One region of the Parabacteroides sp. B2-S-102 genome, then DNA from elsewhere that is predicted to be linked to it. Evidence: riboswitches for the same ligand, from Rfam matches in the RefSeq annotation. Region 1 holds a riboswitch; the other holds the start of a gene.
What was found. Region 1 has a riboswitch for cobalamin ahead of NBH07_RS15490 (threonine/serine exporter family protein). Riboswitches for the same ligand answer to the same signal wherever they lie in the genome.

Region 1 (7,059 bases):
TATGGCGACGCGGCGAACGAGTATGGGATACGAACTCTTTCATGCAAGGCTCCTATATCAAAGAAATCAATAGTAAATTCAAGACACAGGTCAATGCGAAATACGCTTTCTACCGTACGCATTATGTGAACAACGACGACAAGCTGATTCATGTAGATAACCTGTATAAGCAACGGGAGATTTACCTATCTTCCGCTAATGTCTACTCCATCCTCTCGAACTGGGATGTCTCTGCTTCTTACGACTTGCAATGGAACAAGATGAACGCCGATATGTATGGATTCGTTTACCCGGAACGCTTCACCAACCTCCTTTCGGTCGCTACGGCGCTCCGGTTAGGAAAAGTAAAATTACAGGCCAGCGGACTGGCGACTTTTATCAACGACCGTGTAGAAGAAGGCCCCGCACCGAAAGCCCGGCAAATCCTTACACCCGCCGTATTCGCCTCCTACAAGCCGTTCGAGAAACAAGACTTTAATGTACGCGCTTTCTATAAACGGATCTTCCGTATGCCTACCTTCAACGATTTGTATTACGCCGATATGGGAAACTCCAAATTAAACCCGGAATACGTAACCCAATATGATGCCGGCTTCGCTTACACGAAAACATGGGAGAACTATCTTTTCTATCGCTTCAAGATACAGGCGGATGGTTATTACAACAAGGTGAAAGACAAGATCATCGCTTACCCCAAAGGCCAGCAGTTCCGTTGGACGATGCTGAATTTGGGTAAGGTAGAAATCAAAGGTATAGATGTCAGTACGGAAACGACCGTCAATCCGGTAAAAGATTTGTTCGTCACGCTACGCGTACAATACACCTATCAAAAGGCCCAAGACTTCACGGATCCCTCGGATACCTATTACGGAGATCAAATCCCTTATATCCCTTGGCATAGCGGCTCCGCCATCGCACAAGCCTCTTTCAAGGGATGGAACCTCAACTATAGTTTCATATATGTGGGAGAGCGGTATAACCAGCAGGAAAATATCAAATACAATTATACGCAACCGTGGTACACCAGCGACATCTCCTTGTCGAAAGATTTGAAATTCAAATTCGGACTTATCAAGGCTGCCGTAGAGGTAAACAACCTGTTAAGCCAAGACTACGACGTGATCCTGAATTATCCGATGCCGAAACGAAATTACAAAGTGTCTTTAACGATCGAGATATGAAAAGACATACATTATATATAATAGGTATCCTGATCGGTTGCGCTTTTTCATCCTGCCGTAAGATCGAGATCGTAGTTCCATCGGAATACGAGCTGGTCTCCGATGGTATCCACCCCGAGGCGAATCCTCAAGGGATGTATTTAGTGAACGAGGGGAATATGGGAAGCAATAAATGTACGCTGGATTATCTGGATTACGTGAACGGTTATTATATCCGTAACCTCTACTCGGAACGGAACCCAAACGTGGTCAAGGAGTTGGGCGATGTAGGCAATGATATCCAGATTTACGGAAGTAAGCTATATGTTGTAGTCAATTGTTCCCATAAAGTAGAAGTATTGGACGCCCGGACTTGTGAGCGGATCACGCAAATAGACATTCCTAACTGCCGGTACATCCGTTTTTACCGGGGAAACGCCTATGTAACCTCTTATGTCGGCCCCGTGCAAATCGACCCGAATGCTCCACAAGGAGCCGTATATCGGGTAGACACGACCAGCCTGAAAATAGACGCTAAAGTCATTGTCGGCTACCAGCCGGATGAATTAGAGATTTTGGGTGAATATATCTACGTAGTGAATTCCGGAGGCTATCGTGCCCCGGAGTACGACAATACGGTTTCCGTCATCGAACTAAACCGTTTCAAGCAAGTCCAAAAGATTCCGGTAGGGATCAATCTGCACCGTATCCGTGCGGATAAATACGGTAAATTATGGGTAACTTCTCGGGGAGATTACGATACGGTACATTCCAACCTGTATGTACTGGAAAAGCGAAAAGGATATAATGAGATGGTGGTTACCGATACCCTGAATATCCCTTGCTCCAACCTTTGCATCAGCGGAGATTCCCTCTTCTATTACAGTACGGAATGGAACGTGAATACGCAGAGTAACAGCATCTCGTACGGAATCATAGATGTCCGTACCAAAGAGGTGATCAGCACGAACTTTATCACCGACGGTAGCGAGAAAGACATTCGTATCCCATACGGGATCATGGTCCATCCCTATACGAAAGACATCTTCGTCACCGACGCCAAGAATTACGTATCCAGCGGAACCCTCTATTGCTACGATAAGAACGGGATACGGAAATGGGGCGTACGTACCGGGGATATCCCCGCCCATATGGTTTTCCTTTATAAATAGAACAGCGTTATGAGACAAGTTTTATATCTATTCATTTCAGGTTTCCTAGCATTTCTATCCTGTACCCAAGACAAGATACAGATGGTTAGCTTGGGTATCGATGATGTCTATTATCTGCCCCGCATGAAAACTTATCTACTCAGCCCGGCCTTTACCGGCGACGAGTATCGGTGGACACTTCACCGGAACGGGACGGACTCTCTCGTATCTACCGAACGTTCTTATATCTTCCTCGCAAAAGATACGGGCACCTATCAGATGACCTTCGAGATCATCGATAAGGAGACCCCCTATAAGCACGATTTTCGTTTCGAGGTGATGCAGGAGGAAATAGAATATAGCCCTTATTTATCCAAAGTGTACGACTTTTGTCCCGCACCGGGTCAGTTTGTCAATACGATGCCCGAATACGAGGAAGGCGATACGAAAGAAACCATACTGAAAAAGGTAGAGGAGAATATCTCCGGTACGAACGACGTGATGATCTCCCTCGGAGGATACGGAGGATATGTTATCTTTGGTTTCGATCATACGGTCATCAACGTCAAAGGGAAAAAGGACTTTATGATCCTCGGGAACTCTTTCTATTCCGACCTACCGGAGTATCAAGAGAAAAAGGGAGGCAGTTGCGAGCCCGGCATTGTCATGGTCTCTTTCGACACGAACCAGAACGGCTTACCGGACGACGAATGGTACGAGCTGGCCGGTAGCGAGTACTATAAACCGGAAACCGTCAAGAATTATCGTATTACCTATGATCGCCCGGATCCCGACAAGATTCCCGAGCCGGACATGAGCCAGCAATGGAGTGATGCCACCTATCTGTCGTGGAAGGATAACCAAGGCAATACCGGCTATTTGCCAAAAAACGTGTACCACACGCAGAGCTATTATCCGGAGTGGATCGAGGAGAGCACCTTGACTTTTACCGGAACCAGATTGAGGGATAACGCCACGGACGAAAGCGGTACAGGCAAATACTACGTGCTCTACTCCTATCCATGGGGATATGTAGATAACCACCCGAACGATTATCAAGATCTAAATAGCTTCGATATCGAATGGGCCGTAGATGCGGAAGGTAATAAAGTAGAATTACCCGGTATTGATTTTATCAAGGTGTACACGGCGGTAAACCAATATTGCGGTTGGATCGGGGAAACCTCGACAGAGATCATCCGTGCGCAGGATTTACACATCGTCCCCCCCTCCATCATCGTTCCAGATCCGGTAAGCGAGCAAATGAAATTACAATATGATCAAGCAATCCTAAAAATAAAAGGCTTATGAAAAAGACGATTACCTTATTTCTCTGTACGTTCGCCACGAGTGGCCTAATGGCCCAAGGCAACACCTCATGGATGGTCGCCGGCATAGATCCGGCCCAAATGAGGGATGTACCGTCACAATCTTCCATCCTGCGTTCTACGGATATGGATTACAGTCAGGGTACATTTATCGTAAACGAGGACTGGTACGGCCATCAGAACAGCACCGTCAATTTCCTCACCCATGATGGGGAATGGCACTATCGTGTCTTCCAGACCGAGAATCCGGGTCATGAGCTGGGATGTACCACGCAATTCGGTACCATCTATGGCGATAAATTCTACCTTGTCTCTAAGCAAGAGCGCGATCCCGGGGCAAAAATCACCGGAAGCCGATTTGCCGTATGCGATGCCAAGACCATGAAGGTGATCAAGGAGTTCAAATATATCGCCCAAAACGCCGAGGGTAAATCCATAGCCGATGGCCGCTCTTATCTTCCGGTAGACGAGCACAAAGGCTATATAGGAACCAGCAACGGTATCTGGATCTACGATAGCGATAAGATGACGATCGGCAAACAAATAGAAGGTTCCGGAAATCCGAACGCCGATGGATACGGTGAATTGTATTATGCCCAGATCGGAACCATGGTACGTGCCAACGACCTTGTCTTTGCCGTCCATCAACAATATGGTCTATTAATAATAGACCCGAAAACCGATAAAATTATCCGTACCATCGCCGCCCCGATCGAGAAAGAGACCGTAAAAGGGCAAGAGAAGGAGATTCAACGAGGCTTCGGCTCTATCGTTCAGTCCAAGGATGGTACACTTTGGATCAGCATGACCCAGAATACGGCCGGGGATGGTTCCGCCTTGGAATATATGCTAAACTTGAACCCCTATACCTTTAAGGTGGACACGGTAAAGATCCCGTTAAGCGAGACCATCGGTGTCGTTCCGAACTCTTGGTACGCATGGACCGCCGACGGTTTCTGCGCCAGTGCCAAAGAAAATAAGATTTACTGGAACGGACAACCGAAAGAAGGCAGTTGGTTCACGGGGTATCAAATCTGTGGGTATGATATTGACAAGAAGCAATTTTTCCAGCTAATCGACCTCCGAAAACAGGACTGGGATTGGCGCTTGTACGGAACCGGATTTCGCCTTAACCCAAAAACCGACGAGCTATACACCTTCTTGTATCATGAGTTCCAAGATCCTACGCACATGTTAGCTCGTATAAATAACAAAGGCAAAGTGGTACAAGAATATTCGATGATCGTCAACTATTGGTTCCCCGCTATCCCGGTTTTCCCGGATAACGCAGTACCTGTCGTTTCCTCCAGCTTCCCTTCTTCTATAAGTCTGACGGAAGACAAGCCTGTCTATAAACTTGCTCTAGGTAATATGGTTAGTGACGCAGACAATATGGATGCCGCCATCGTGAAATCAATCTCCTCCGTTACGCCCTCATCTCCTATCAGCGCAATTATTCGTAACGACTCATTAATTGTCAGTACTACTACCACGATCAATGAGGATCATAAGTCCACGATAACGATCCGCTTCAACTCCAATGGGAAGATCGTCACGAAAGACCTTCTTGTTAGCACGGGGAACCCTCCGACAAGCGTAGAAAAAGTCTCACGGCCAACACTTAATCTCTATCCCAATCCAGCGGTAAATACCATACAAATCAATATCGGCACAACCGCCACCGTAGAGATTTACACGACGAACGGTACTAGGGTCCAAAAAACGGCGATCAATCCGGGTGAATTTATTGACGTAAGCCATTTATCCCAAGGTCTCTATTTCATCCGTGTGATCACTGGAGAAAAGACAGAGACCGTAAGGATGATTAAGAAATAAAAAAAATTCCTTACCTTTGTGCCCGAATTGGTTTCGTAATGCCTATTCGGGCATACGGATTAAAAGGGAATCCGGTGAGAATCCGGAACAGTCCCGCTGCTGTGAAACTCCTTTAACATTCTAATACTACTTTCGCCACTGGCTCAAGGTAGTCGGGAAGGCATTAGGATGGGAGCTAGTCAGAAGACCTGCCATTCATTTAAGATTCATATCCTCGTGGGCTAGGATATAGAGTACAACATAAGAATTAAAAGAAATGATGACAGACAAGGAAGTATTGTTGTTACGGCGCAAATTGGATCTTTTGCTCCGTACGGGAAAATTATTGATGGAAAGTGCCGCTGACACGAATCGTATCGAGCGAAACATGAAACGAGTTGCCGCCTTTATGGGTATCCCCGAGGAGAAGTTGCATATCGATATCCGGTGGACCATGATCATGGTAAACGTAAGCGATGAGCGAAACTCATTCTCCAAATTCCAGAAATGCGAGAAGCATGGCATTAACATGACGACAATCTCACAGGTAAGCAAGCTTTCATGGCGGGCGATCGAGCAAGATTATTCCTTGGATAAATATGAGGAAGAACTGGAGAAGATCGTTCACCAACCCCGGAATTATACCCCTTATATCGTAGCTATCGGAGCGGGATTCGCATGCGGAGGATTCTGTAAGCTATTCGGATGCGACTGGATGGCATTCCTATTCGCTTCCATTTGCGCTTTCGTCGGGTTTAGGGTACGGGCCCGCTGTGTCGAGGCTGGACTTAACGTATATATGAGTATCGCCGCGGCCGCTTTCGTATCCACCTGCTTGGCATACGCATCCTCCTTCTCCGGGCTATCCGACACTCCTTATCATCCATTATTAGCCTGCGCTTTATTTATCGTGCCGGGCGTACCCTTGATTAACTTCGTGGATGATATGCTAGACAATCATTTGCTTGTCGGCATCACCCGGGCCTCCAATACGGTCATGATGGTAGCCGCCATGACTTTCGGTATCGCATTCGCCATGCGGGTACTTGTCATGAATGATGTCGAGATAGATCATAAGTTCAGTGAATTAAATATGGTTCCACATGACCCGTACTACATATATGCATTAGCGGCAGCTATCTCCGCCATAGGCTTCTCCATGATATTCAATATTCAACGCCGATTATTATGGGTGGTAGCCGTAGGAGGTATCATTGCGGTATGTACCCGTAACTTTGTGAACTTCGAATTAGGTTATGGTCCTGTGATCGGCTCGTTTATGGGAAGCTTCGTAGTCAGCCTCCTTGCCGTAAAAGCGGTTCATTGGTGCCATGTTCCCAATCACGTATTGACGATTCCATCTGTCATTCCTATGATTCCGGGAGTACTCATGTATCGCTCATTACTGGCATTTATAAACCTGCATGGAGTAGTCGGTGAGGTCACAAACGCATTCTTCAACGGGATCAATTCCGCACTCATCATTCTTTGTATCTCACTCGGTGTAGCTGTCCCGAACATCTTCGCCCGTCGTTACATCGCCAAAGATCGCCAACGACATTTACAAGAGGAACTGGAAAAGCGCCGGGAAAGAGGAAAGTTCAT
Region 2 (11,378 bases), on a different contig from region 1:
TCTCCAACTCCGAGATCGTCAATTTCAAAACCCCGCTAAAGGCATCCAGTACCGCTTGCTCGTTCGGGCGCAAGGGGGCGGTAGCCTCGAAATCCTCATTATAAGTAACCGCCGTCTCGCTTTCCAACTTTAAGCCGGAAGGCAAGGCCGCCTTATACACGTCGCCCAGCTTACATATATAATAAGAAGATATCCATTTCCAGAAACGGAGTTGCGGACGGCGGAGCACCGGAGTGGCATCCAGCAAAGCGTAGATCTCCTTCGTCTCAAAATCGGATACCGGTTCCCGGTCGTGTACCTCCATGACGATGGCCGTATAATATCGTTTCTTCCCGAAATGCACGATCACCCGGCAACCGGGAGTCACGGCTCTTTCCAGATCTTCGGGTATCCGATAGGTATAGCTATTCTCCAAAGGAAGGGGAAGTATGACGTCCGCATATTTCATTCAAACAGGTGTTTCATTACGAGCCCAAAAATAACAAAAAAGGCCGGACTTCTAAAGCCCAGCCTCTCTCATTTTATTTTCACCTATTTAGAACAAGATCGCTGCCGTGATAGACCATCCACGATTCTTTCCGGCACCGTCGGAGAGGTTCACCTTCTCAATGCTATAGTTATCAGTCAGTCCCAGACCATAATTGAAACCCACCTGCAAGTGGCTGATCAACTCCACGCCGGCACCGAAGTTAAGGCCTGCGCTGAAATTCTTCGCCTTCACCTGATCCGCTACGGAACCCGGGATATCCCAAAATTTATCACCGCCTACACGGAAACCGATATACGGACCGGCTGCCAGATACGCTTTGACGATCGGTAAGCCGAATTTCCATTTCAAGTTGACCGGAACATCGATATAATCCGTCTTCATCGAAGTCTTAACCCCGCCAACCGAAGTCGTCTCCAAACCTTTTTGCGAATACAACACGGCCGCATCGATCCCGACACCCACCAACGGCAAAGTCGTCTCGATCATCGGCCCCACTTGGAAGCCGGTTACGTTATCCGCTTTCAACACGTCCGAGTTGAAATGGACAGACGATATATTCACACCTCCCTTGATACCGAATTTAAGCTGAGCGTTCGCCGGAAGCGCCATCAACGCTAACAAGGCAACCATAAGAAATCCCACGATTTTCTTCATATTCATACTTCTTTTGTTAATTACTCGTTGCAAATAAACGCACTTTTCTAATAATAAACAAATATTCTCTATAGAGTGTTCACGGAATACCCCAGTCCTTTAAACTCAAAGAAAGCATGCATCTTACATACGGAGCTCATCCCGTCGGTCAGATTCATGCTTCTTTCCCTAATTATTATGGCAAAATAATTATCCGAAACCATGAGACGACTTGATAAGAAAACCTTGGATAAAGAATAGTAAAAACCGGATACGGTTCTTGCGTTCTCTTCCGGCCTTTCCTCGAAGCCGTCGAAAATATACACGCCTTGCAGGTCTTCTGACTTACTTCCGGTCTTAAGCGCCTTCCCATTCACTTGAGTGAACAGTGGCAACAGTATTGCTCAACCCGTTTATGAAGCTTACAGCAGCGGGACTGTCCGGGATTCTCACCCGATTCCCTTTTAATCCCTATCCGGCGATTGCCGAAAGGGAACAAAGCATGTAGCAAAGATACATAAAGTTTTGATGTAGCCTAACACTTTCCACAAAAAATATCCCTATATTCCCGGTTCCTGATATAACATAAAGCCGCCCCGATAGCCGTGCGATACTCGGCATACTCCGGTATCTTGAAATGGACATCGCACATCTCCTCCAGACAGGGGAAAATATCCGGGCATTGCGGCAAGCGAGTCAGGTTACCGATCAACACGATATTCTTGATATCGCCATTTAACGAGGCGAAAACAGCTCCTTGCCCGATAGTCTGCAAGACCATATGAACGATACCGAGAGCGATATCCTCAACCTTAGCGTTCGCATCCGCTTTTCCAAAAATAGAGGCTGTCACGTCTAGCGGCAGGCCGGGTAGCGGATGCGGCGTAATATCCCGGATATGCAAGTCGATATCATTCAGGGAACCATGCTCAGCCAAAGACGCTATTTGGTGAAAGTCATGCGTTTTCAATAATAGCTTAGACAAGCCGAGGATGGTTCCGCCACCGATACCCAATCCCCCGATATGCTCGACCGTGGAGCCTTGTACCTTGACAAAAGAGGTACCCGTTCCCATGCTGACCACCAACAGGCTATCCAGTCCCGTATTATACTGCGCCCCTAGCCCATTTGCGAGGAACTCATCCGTCTTCGCGGTTGGTAAGCCATATAAAGGTTGATCGATATAGGCGCTACCTACACCCGTCAAGATCACTTTCTCTATATTCGAGAGTGAGATGTTATTATCATAAATATATTTACCGAAGGCCCCGAATAAAGAGGTTACCGGATCGGTAGCTTTCACGAACATCGGGTTCTTGATCTTCTTATCCTCCACACCGACGATCTTGGTCGTGCTACCTCCCACGTCTATACCTATAACGATTCCCATGATTCTTTCCCTTTTTAATTGAATAATCGCTACAAAAGTACATAAACCCGTATACAATACTAAAAAAGGCCGGACAAAATCAATTGTCCAGCCTCTCTTTATTAAAAAACCGTAAGGTTTAAATGCTATTTATTCGCCTAACAAGATCTCTAGGATCTGGCAAGCTGCCTTCGATACGGAAGTACCCGGGCCAAAGATAGCGGCAACGCCAGCCTTATACAAGAAGTCATAGTCTTGAGCCGGGATTACACCACCAGCGATAACGATGATATCCTCACGACCTAATTTCTTCAACTCCTCGATAACCTGCGGAACCAACGTCTTATGACCAGCGGCCAAAGAAGAAACGCCCATTACGTGAACATCGTTCTCTACAGCTTGACGGGCAGCCTCGGCCGGAGTCTGGAACAACGGTCCCATATCTACGTCGAACCCACAGTCAGCATAACCGGTAGCAACAACCTTAGCGCCACGGTCATGTCCGTCCTGACCCATCTTAGCGATCATGATACGAGGCTGACGGCCCTCTTTCTTAGCGAATTGCTCGCAAAGCTCGCAAGCTTTCTGGAAGTCTGCGTCTTTCTTAGTTTCTGATGAATACACGCCTGAAATAGTTCTAATGATTGCTTTATAACGACCTACAACCACCTCGCAAGCATCGGAGATCTCTCCCAATGACGCACGCAAGCCGGCAGCCTTAACAGCCAACTCTAATAAATTGCCCTTCTTCGTCTTCACGCACTCCGTGATATCAGCCAAAGCTTTTTGAACAGCGGCTTCGTCACGGTTAGCACGCAACTCCTTCAAAGCGGCGATCTGCTCGTTACGTACGGCTGTATTATCAATCTCAAGGATATCGATCGGATCTTCCTTCGGCAAACGATATTTGTTAACACCAACGATGGTCTGAACACCTGAGTCGATACGAGCCTGTGTACGAGCGGCCGCTTCCTCGATACGCATCTTAGGAAGACCTGTCTCGATGGCTTTCGCCATACCACCCATGCTCTCGATCTCTTGGATCAACGCCCAACCTTTATGTACCAATTCATTCGTCAAAGACTCTACATAGTAAGAACCAGCCCACGGGTCGATTTCCTTACAGATCTTAGTCTCTTCCTGAATGTAAATCTGTGTATTACGAGCGATACGAGCGGAGAAATCGGTCGGCAAAGCGATCGCCTCATCCAATGCGTTCGTATGCAAAGATTGTGTATGTCCTAATGTAGCGGCCATAGCCTCGATACAAGTACGTCCTACGTTATTGAACGGATCTTGCTCGGTCAATGACCAACCGGAAGTCTGGCTATGTGTACGCAATGCCAATGATTTCGGGTTCTTAGCGCCGAAGCTCTTCACGATCTTCGCCCACAACATACGAGCCGCACGCATCTTGGCGATCTCCATGAAGTGATTTACACCGATAGCCCAGAAGAATGACAAACGGGGAGCGAACGCATCCACATCGATACCGGCGTTGATACCGGCACGAAGATATTCCATACCGTCGCACAACGTATAAGCCATCTCGATATCAGCCGTAGCACCAGCCTCCTGCATATGATAACCGGAGATAGAGATAGAGTTGAACTTCGGCATCTTCTGAGAGGTATACTCGAAGATATCAGCGATAATCTTCATGGAGAACTCAGGCGGGTAAATATAGGTATTACGTACCATGAACTCTTTCAATATATCGTTCTGGATCGTACCGGCCATTTCCTCCAACTTAGCACCTTGCTCCAAACCTGCGTTGATATAGAATGCCAATACCGGAAGCACACCACCATTCATGGTCATGGAAACAGACATCTTGTTCAAAGGAATACCATCGAACAACACTTTCATGTTCTCCAAGGAACAGATAGATACACCCGCTTTACCTACATCACCAACCACACGTTCGTTGTCGGCATCGTAACCACGGTGAGTCGGAAGGTCGAACGCAACGGACAAACCTTTCTGACCGGAAGCCAAGTTACGGCGATAGAAAGCGTTAGACTCCTCAGCGGTAGAGAAACCCGCGTACTGACGGATTGTCCAAGGACGCATAGCGTACATACCGCTGTACGGGCCACGTAGATAAGGAGGCAGACCGGAAGCATAGTTCAAGTGCTCCATACCCTCCAAGTCTTCTTTTGTATATACAGGTTTCACCTCGATATGCTCGGGTGTTTTCCAATTGGGCTCGATACCATTGGCTTTTGCCCATTCGGCAGCGTTTGTAGCTGCGAATCCGGCATTCTTTATATCTATGTTTTTAAAATTTGGTCTCATAATTGTTTATACTTAAGCGATTCCTAATTTAGCGTTGAATGCTTTCAATGTCTCAAGCACATTGCTCTTTACATTTACGAACTGGTCGATACCTTGAGCCTTCAAGTCGTCCGCGCAAGCAGGAGCTCCGGCTACAACGAATTCGGCACGTCCGGCCAAAGCCTTGTAAGCAGCAGGAGCGAATTCAGCATACTCGTCATCACTAGAGCAAAGAACCACTATCTCAGCACCCGCCTTGACTGCAGCCTCAACACCAGCCTCAACCGTATCGAAGCCTAAGTTATCAATTATCTTATATCCGGCACAAGCGAAGAAGTTAGCGGAGAACTGTGAACGAGCCAAACGCATCGCCAAGTTACCGATCGTCAACATGAATACCTTCGGAGTCTTGCCACTCTTCTCTGTCGCCATACGCAAAGCCTCGAATTCGGAAGCGCCGCGAGAGAAATCAAGAGCCGGGATCGTTGCCTCGCCGCAATGACCACCGCCACAACAGCAAGAACCTTTTTCCTGAATCTTATCGGCAGCTACTTCCGTGAAGTTAGGATACTGGTTAGAACCCAACAGGATCTCACGACGGGTAGCAACCGCTTTCTTACGAGCTACATTCGAAGCGTTAACGGCATTTTGGATCTCACCTGCGTTCACGGCAACGGAGAATCCTCCTTTTTCCTCAACCTCCAAGAACAACTTCCAAGCGACATCGGCCAAGGAATTCGTCAATACCTCTACATAATAAGAACCGGCAGACGGGTCAACGACCTTATCCAAGTGGCACTCTTCCTTCAATAATAATTGTTGGTTACGTGCGATACGCTCGGAGAAATCGTCCGGAGTCTGGTAAATCTTATCAAACGGGCGAACCGTGATAGAGTCTACGCCAGCAAGAGCGGCAGACATAGCCTCAGTTTGAGAACGAAGCAAGTTTACGTGAGCATCGTAAACCGTCATGTTCCACTCTGAAGTCTGTGCGTGAGCAACCATCTTGCAAGCGCATTCGCAGGCCGGCTTATAAGCGGCTACGATCTCGGCCCACAACCAACGAGCCGCACGGAACTTAGCGATTTCCATGAAGTAGTTAGAGCTGATACCAAAATTGAATTTGATCTTCTTGGCAACCTCGTCAGCGGTGAAACCAGCCTCGGTTAGTTTTGCCATCAATTCGTTACCCCAAGCCAAGGCGTAACCTAATTCCTGAGAAATGTAAGCGCCAGCATTGTTGAAAAGGAACGCATTTACAGCCAATACACGGTAGTTAGGCAAAGCCTGTCCAGCTTTGAGCACAGCTGCGGCACCTTCTACCCACTCACTGTTTTCTTTACCTTTTACTAAAGGTTTCTTGAAAGCGTCATAGTTTACAGAACCGTAGCACTTCTCTGCGTCGACACCCTTGCCTTTGAAGTAGTCAGCCAAGATACCGATCAACTTCTCCGCTTTGCAGTTGCAAGTGTTGAAGTTCAATTCTACGGAAGCCGGACAAATACCCTCTAATAAAGTAGCTATGTTCTCCTCGTTCACCTCATCACCTTTGATGATGAACCCAAGAGAAGTAACACCTTTCGTCAAAAGGTCTAGTGCTTTCTCGTTAGCACCCTTGAAGCAGCAAACTTCAATGTTCTGGCGTACCTTCCAATCGTTGTCTTTCTTCGTTCCACGAACATAAGGGAATTCACCGGGAAGAGACTCTGTAGTCTTTAAACCCTCGATGTCTTCTGCACGATAGAAAGGATTTACATTAAATCCTTCGCCTGTCTTCCAAACAAGCTTTTTCTCAAACGGTACCCCTTTCAGGTCGGCCGTTATCTTCGCCATCCACTCTTCAGTAGACACAGGTGCGAATTCTGAGAAAAGTTTTTCTTTAAGTTCTGCCATAATATTAGTTGTTTATTAAACTGGTATTAGTAATGTTCAATACTATTTTGTTCAATTACAGATGGCAAAGGTAGAATAAATAAACAGTACCGACAATGAAAAAACAATGAAATCGCAACTACTTTTAACGCCTTTTAGTGGTATTCTCCCCGTTTTCTTGGCATTTTGATAAAAAACACACTTTTTCTTCAAAAAAACTCAGTCCAACTATTGCAGAATTAAAAAATATATCTACCTTTGCATCGTCAAACAAAAACAATGACATCTAAATGGTGGATTCGTCTAACGGTTAGGACACATGCCTCTCACGCATGCAATACGAGTTCGATTCTCGTATCCACTACAAAAGCTCTCAACCTATTGGTTGGGAGCTTTTTTTTATATACCTTCGCTACCCGATAGTATCCTAAGATTTTTATTATACACTTAAATTATATCATGAAAAGTAAAAAGACCGTCTTTCTGACCGGAGCCACCGGGACGATGGGCCATGCCGGATTGGTCGAGTTGTCCAAACGGCTAGATCGTTTTAATATAACACTCTTGGCTCGTCCGAGCAAAATCAATAAAGAGAAGTTGGCCACCTATGAGGCTATGGAAGGGATCCGTATCGTTTGGGGAGACTTGACGAGTTATCAAGATGTCTTAAATGGAGTAACGGGGGCGGACTACGTATTACACGTAGGTGGAATGGTTTCGCCGGCGGCGGATTATTTCCCTAAAAAGACCTTGAAAGTAAACACGACCGCCGCTCAACACATCGTGGATGCCGTAAAAGCGCAACCGAACGCAGATCAGATCAAGGTAGTCTATATCGGCTCCGTGGCGCAAACCGGCCACCGTAACGCACCGGTTCATTGGGGACGTACGGGAGATCCGATCAATATAAGTGTCTATGATCATTATGCCATCTCAAAGACAATAGCCGAACGTATTTTCGTGGAGTCGGGTATTAAACATTGGGCGTGCCTTCGCCAAACCGGTATCTTATGCCCCGAATTATTATTCAAGGGTTCGGACCCAATCACATTCCACGTACCGCTAGACGGCGTGCTGGAATGGGCTACCGCCGAGGATTCCGGTCGCTTACTAGCGAATGTATGCGAGGAAGAGGTGCCGGATGAGTTTTGGAACCGTTTCTATAACATTAGTAGCGGCCCATCTTTCCGCCTGACGAATTATGAGTTTGAGAGTAAATTGTTAAAAGCGATCGGCTGTCCCGCCCCGGAGAAAATATTCGAACCGAACTGGTTCGCTACCCGTAATTTCCACGGACAATGGTATACCGATTCAGATCTATTAGAAGGATATCTGCATTTCCGCAGTAACCAAACTTGCGACGATTATTTTAAATGGATGGCCAGCCAAGTCCCTTGGTATTTCCACCTAGCAAAGATCGTCCCTCCTATCTTCATAAAACTGGGTATGGGAGCCATCGCTAAAAAGCCGGGACTGGGAACCCGTAACTGGATCAAGAACAGACACCAAGATCGTATATCCGCCTATTTTGGCTCGTATGAGGATTGGCAAGCAATCCCGGGTTGGGATAAGATCCGGACAAAACGCCCCTCCGAAACACCCGTCTTTCTGGATCATGGTTATGATGAAAGTAAGCCGAAGTCGGAATGGGATATCGAGGATATGCGTAAAGCCGCAGAATTCAGGGGAGGAAAATGCTTGTCCCCGGCCATGACAAAAGGAGACTTATCGACCCCACTCGATTGGGAATGCCAATTCGGTCACCGTTTTAAGGCCTCTCCCACATTAGTATTATTAGGAGGCCATTGGTGCCCGGAATGTTTACCGCTCCCTTGGAATTACGACGAGATCGCTAAAGGAAATCCGTTCTTCGCCCAAGTATGGTATCCATTCCACGATAAAAAGGAACACAATGTATACGATGAATCCATATTCGCTGACTTCAAGGAATAAAATTCAACGCATCAAGAGATTTTTGTTTTTTAGATTATTTATCTCAACGCAACATACTTTTACCGGATATTATCTGTTATAACAATATAAGCACTATATACCATAAACATAAAAACAGATTTTATCATGACAAAAGGATCGATCGGATTAAATGCAGGAGCTATCTGGAATTTGCTTTCAGATGGCCAACATTGGAGTTTTGAGGCGTTGAGAGCAAAATCCGCTCTAACAGATGCGGATCTATGGTCCGCTATCGGTTGGCTCGCTAGAGAAAATAAGATTGAAATTGATAACACCAGCAGCCACCCTATCTTCTGTCCGGGTACCAACTTTTATTTTTAAATGACATTTATGATATTTCATTGCGAAGGATTTCACTTTCTTCGCAATGAAATCTTCAAAAAAGTACTTACTTTGTAACCCTAACGAATAAAAACAATACGATTATGAATCCTACTTTCGGAGCTTCCATCCTTTCTTGGATACCACCTATGTGGACACCAGAAGGCGGTCTTTTCGCCATCCAGCAAGCATCTGCCGCCGGTTTTGATTTACTGGAAATCTTATTGCCTCCTTCCATGGAGTTCGACGCTCCAACCGTAAAGCGACAATTGAAACAACACGGATTGAAGGCGACTTGTTCTCTCAACCTTCCCCAAGAAGCGCATATTCCTTTTTATCCCAAGGAAGCGACTCGCCTGATCAAGGCGGCGCTGGATAAAGCGAGCGAACTGGAGGTTGATTACTTGGGAGGGGTCTTACATTCCGGCATCGGGGTCTTCTCCGGCAAACAGCGAACACGGGAAGAAGAGAATACGCTTTGTGAGGTATGGGCGGAGGTTGCCGAATACGCCGGCCGATCCGGAATCACGATCGGTATAGAGCCGATCAATCGCTATGAAAGCTATATGTGTACCTCCGCGGAGGAAGTCTTGCGCTTTATCAAACGCGTAGACGCTCCGAATTTATCTTTGCATCTGGATACTTTCCATATGAATATAGAAGAGACTAGTTTCTATGAACCGGTTATCGCCGCAGGCAGCCGACTTCGCCATATTCACATGACTGAAAGCAACCGGGGAATGCTGGGTGAAGGAAACGTACGCTGGGATGATTTGTTTCGGGGACTACAGGAAATCGATTTCAATGGAAACTTAGTTCTGGAGAATTTCTCCAATTCCGTTCCCGGCATGGCGGAAGCCGTATCTCTTTGGCGTCCATCTAAATACAACGCAGATGAGCTAGCTAAAGGCAGTCTCGCTTTCATGCGTAAGATGACATGCGAACATCAATAAGGCATCAATTACTGCAACCGGCTTTACAGTAGTACTGCAAGGCCCGTGCAGTAAATCTCCATTTAGAAAGTAGCGCGAAGTCCTATCATTTAAATAACCGCTGAACGACAGCGCTATCTCCATCATTCGGGGCGGGCTGTATATTCAATAAGCGTGCGATCATCAAATAGAGGTTCACGTTCGCCATTTGCGGAACCTCTACGTGTTTCTTGAACGAGGGACCTGCCGCATAGAATATAGCCTCCATCTCCGGTGTAAAATTATCGTAACCATGTGTCGCCGCATAACGGGGAGATGATTTCTCGCGGAATTGCACATACGTTCCAATATGTGGAGAAACAACCAGATCACTAACTCGAGGATTCTTTCCGTAAACCAATTTCTCAGGGATCTCGTTTTTCTTCCATACGGTTATATTCGGCACTTTCTGTAAAATCGCATAGGCAGTATCCACATAGGTTTTCTTCGGATATAATAATGTAGGAACGCCATCAAAGACATAATCGAAACTATCCCGGGGTAGATAATCATTCAAGTTCACATATCTCTCGGGATAATAGGTGGCCATTCCATGATCCGAGAGAACGATAAAATCGATCTTATCGAAAATATCCAGCTTACGGGCTTCCGTGAAGAAATGATTCAAGACTTTATCCAAGTTCTCTACCACATCCAAGGTTGCCGAGGAATCCGGGGTAGCGGAATGACCTATCGCATCCGGCTCTTCCATATACCACATAATCAAATGAGGACGTATATCTTCCGGCAACTTCAGCCAAGAGATCACGGAATCAGCACGATCTGAAAAAGAAACCGATTTATCAAACGGCTTCCATATTGAAGGCTGGCCACTCGCCAAAGGCACCTCGCTACCAACCCAATAGAAGGAAGCGGTACGAACCCCTTGGCGTTCCGCCGTATTCCAAATAGGTTCTCCACCATAAAATCGCGGATCCAGGTTTCCCATCCGGTATGAACTATCAAGCTCCGCGTCATAAAAGAAATTATTTACCAAACCATGGTGATCCGGATGCAATCCGGTAGCCATGCTATAATGATTCGGGAAAGTCACGCTGGGATAACATGGGCGAAACGTGGAGCGAACCCCTACATTCGCCAAAGAATCCAACGTCGGAGTATGAGCACGTGAGGGATAATCAGAGCGGAAACCGTCCATTGATAAAACTACGACATAACGATCCGATCGTTTTTTCGTTTGGCAACCGGTAAAAGCCAATGAACAAATACAAAAGAAACTAACGAGTAAGAACTCAATACGATTATTCCACATATCATTAAATTAAAAAAGAGGTCCACAAAGATAGTGAACCTCTTCTAATTATTAAATTTTATCTAATGAAAGATTTTTCTTTTAGAAGATATACTTGATACCGAATTGCATCTGCCAACGAGACACATCGTTCAAATTATCCTTGAAGGTCTCATCCAAATCTTTCGCCATCGTATACTTCAACGTATAGTTGTTCGC

Region 2: another riboswitch for cobalamin. It lies ahead of NBH07_RS08135 (porin family protein); the one in region 1 lies ahead of NBH07_RS15490 (threonine/serine exporter family protein).

What each region holds. Positions count from the first base shown of each region.
Region 1 is NZ_JAMOKM010000013.1:12,995-20,053, reverse strand. Features, by position in the region: gene NBH07_RS15510 (TonB-dependent receptor) at 1-1,181, shown strand, start outside; gene NBH07_RS15505 (YncE family protein) at 1,178-2,332, shown strand; gene NBH07_RS15500 (hypothetical protein) at 2,342-3,622, shown strand; gene NBH07_RS15495 (DUF5074 domain-containing protein) at 3,619-5,475, shown strand; cobalamin riboswitch at 5,487-5,685, shown strand; gene NBH07_RS15490 (threonine/serine exporter family protein) at 5,732-7,059, shown strand, end outside.
Region 2 is NZ_JAMOKM010000004.1:298,866-310,243, forward strand. Features, by position in the region: gene priA (replication restart helicase PriA) at 1-448, opposite strand, end outside; gene NBH07_RS08135 (porin family protein) at 536-1,144, opposite strand; cobalamin riboswitch at 1,437-1,639, opposite strand; gene coaW (type II pantothenate kinase) at 1,659-2,513, opposite strand; gene scpA (methylmalonyl-CoA mutase) at 2,643-4,790, opposite strand; gene mutA (methylmalonyl-CoA mutase small subunit) at 4,803-6,662, opposite strand; tRNA gene NBH07_RS08155 (tRNA-Glu) at 6,934-7,005, shown strand; gene NBH07_RS08160 (NAD-dependent epimerase/dehydratase family protein) at 7,101-8,594, shown strand; gene NBH07_RS08165 (winged helix-turn-helix domain-containing protein) at 8,721-8,936, shown strand; gene NBH07_RS08170 (sugar phosphate isomerase/epimerase family protein) at 9,041-9,889, shown strand; gene NBH07_RS08175 (alkaline phosphatase family protein) at 9,975-11,180, opposite strand; gene NBH07_RS08180 (TonB-dependent receptor) at 11,262-11,378, opposite strand, start outside.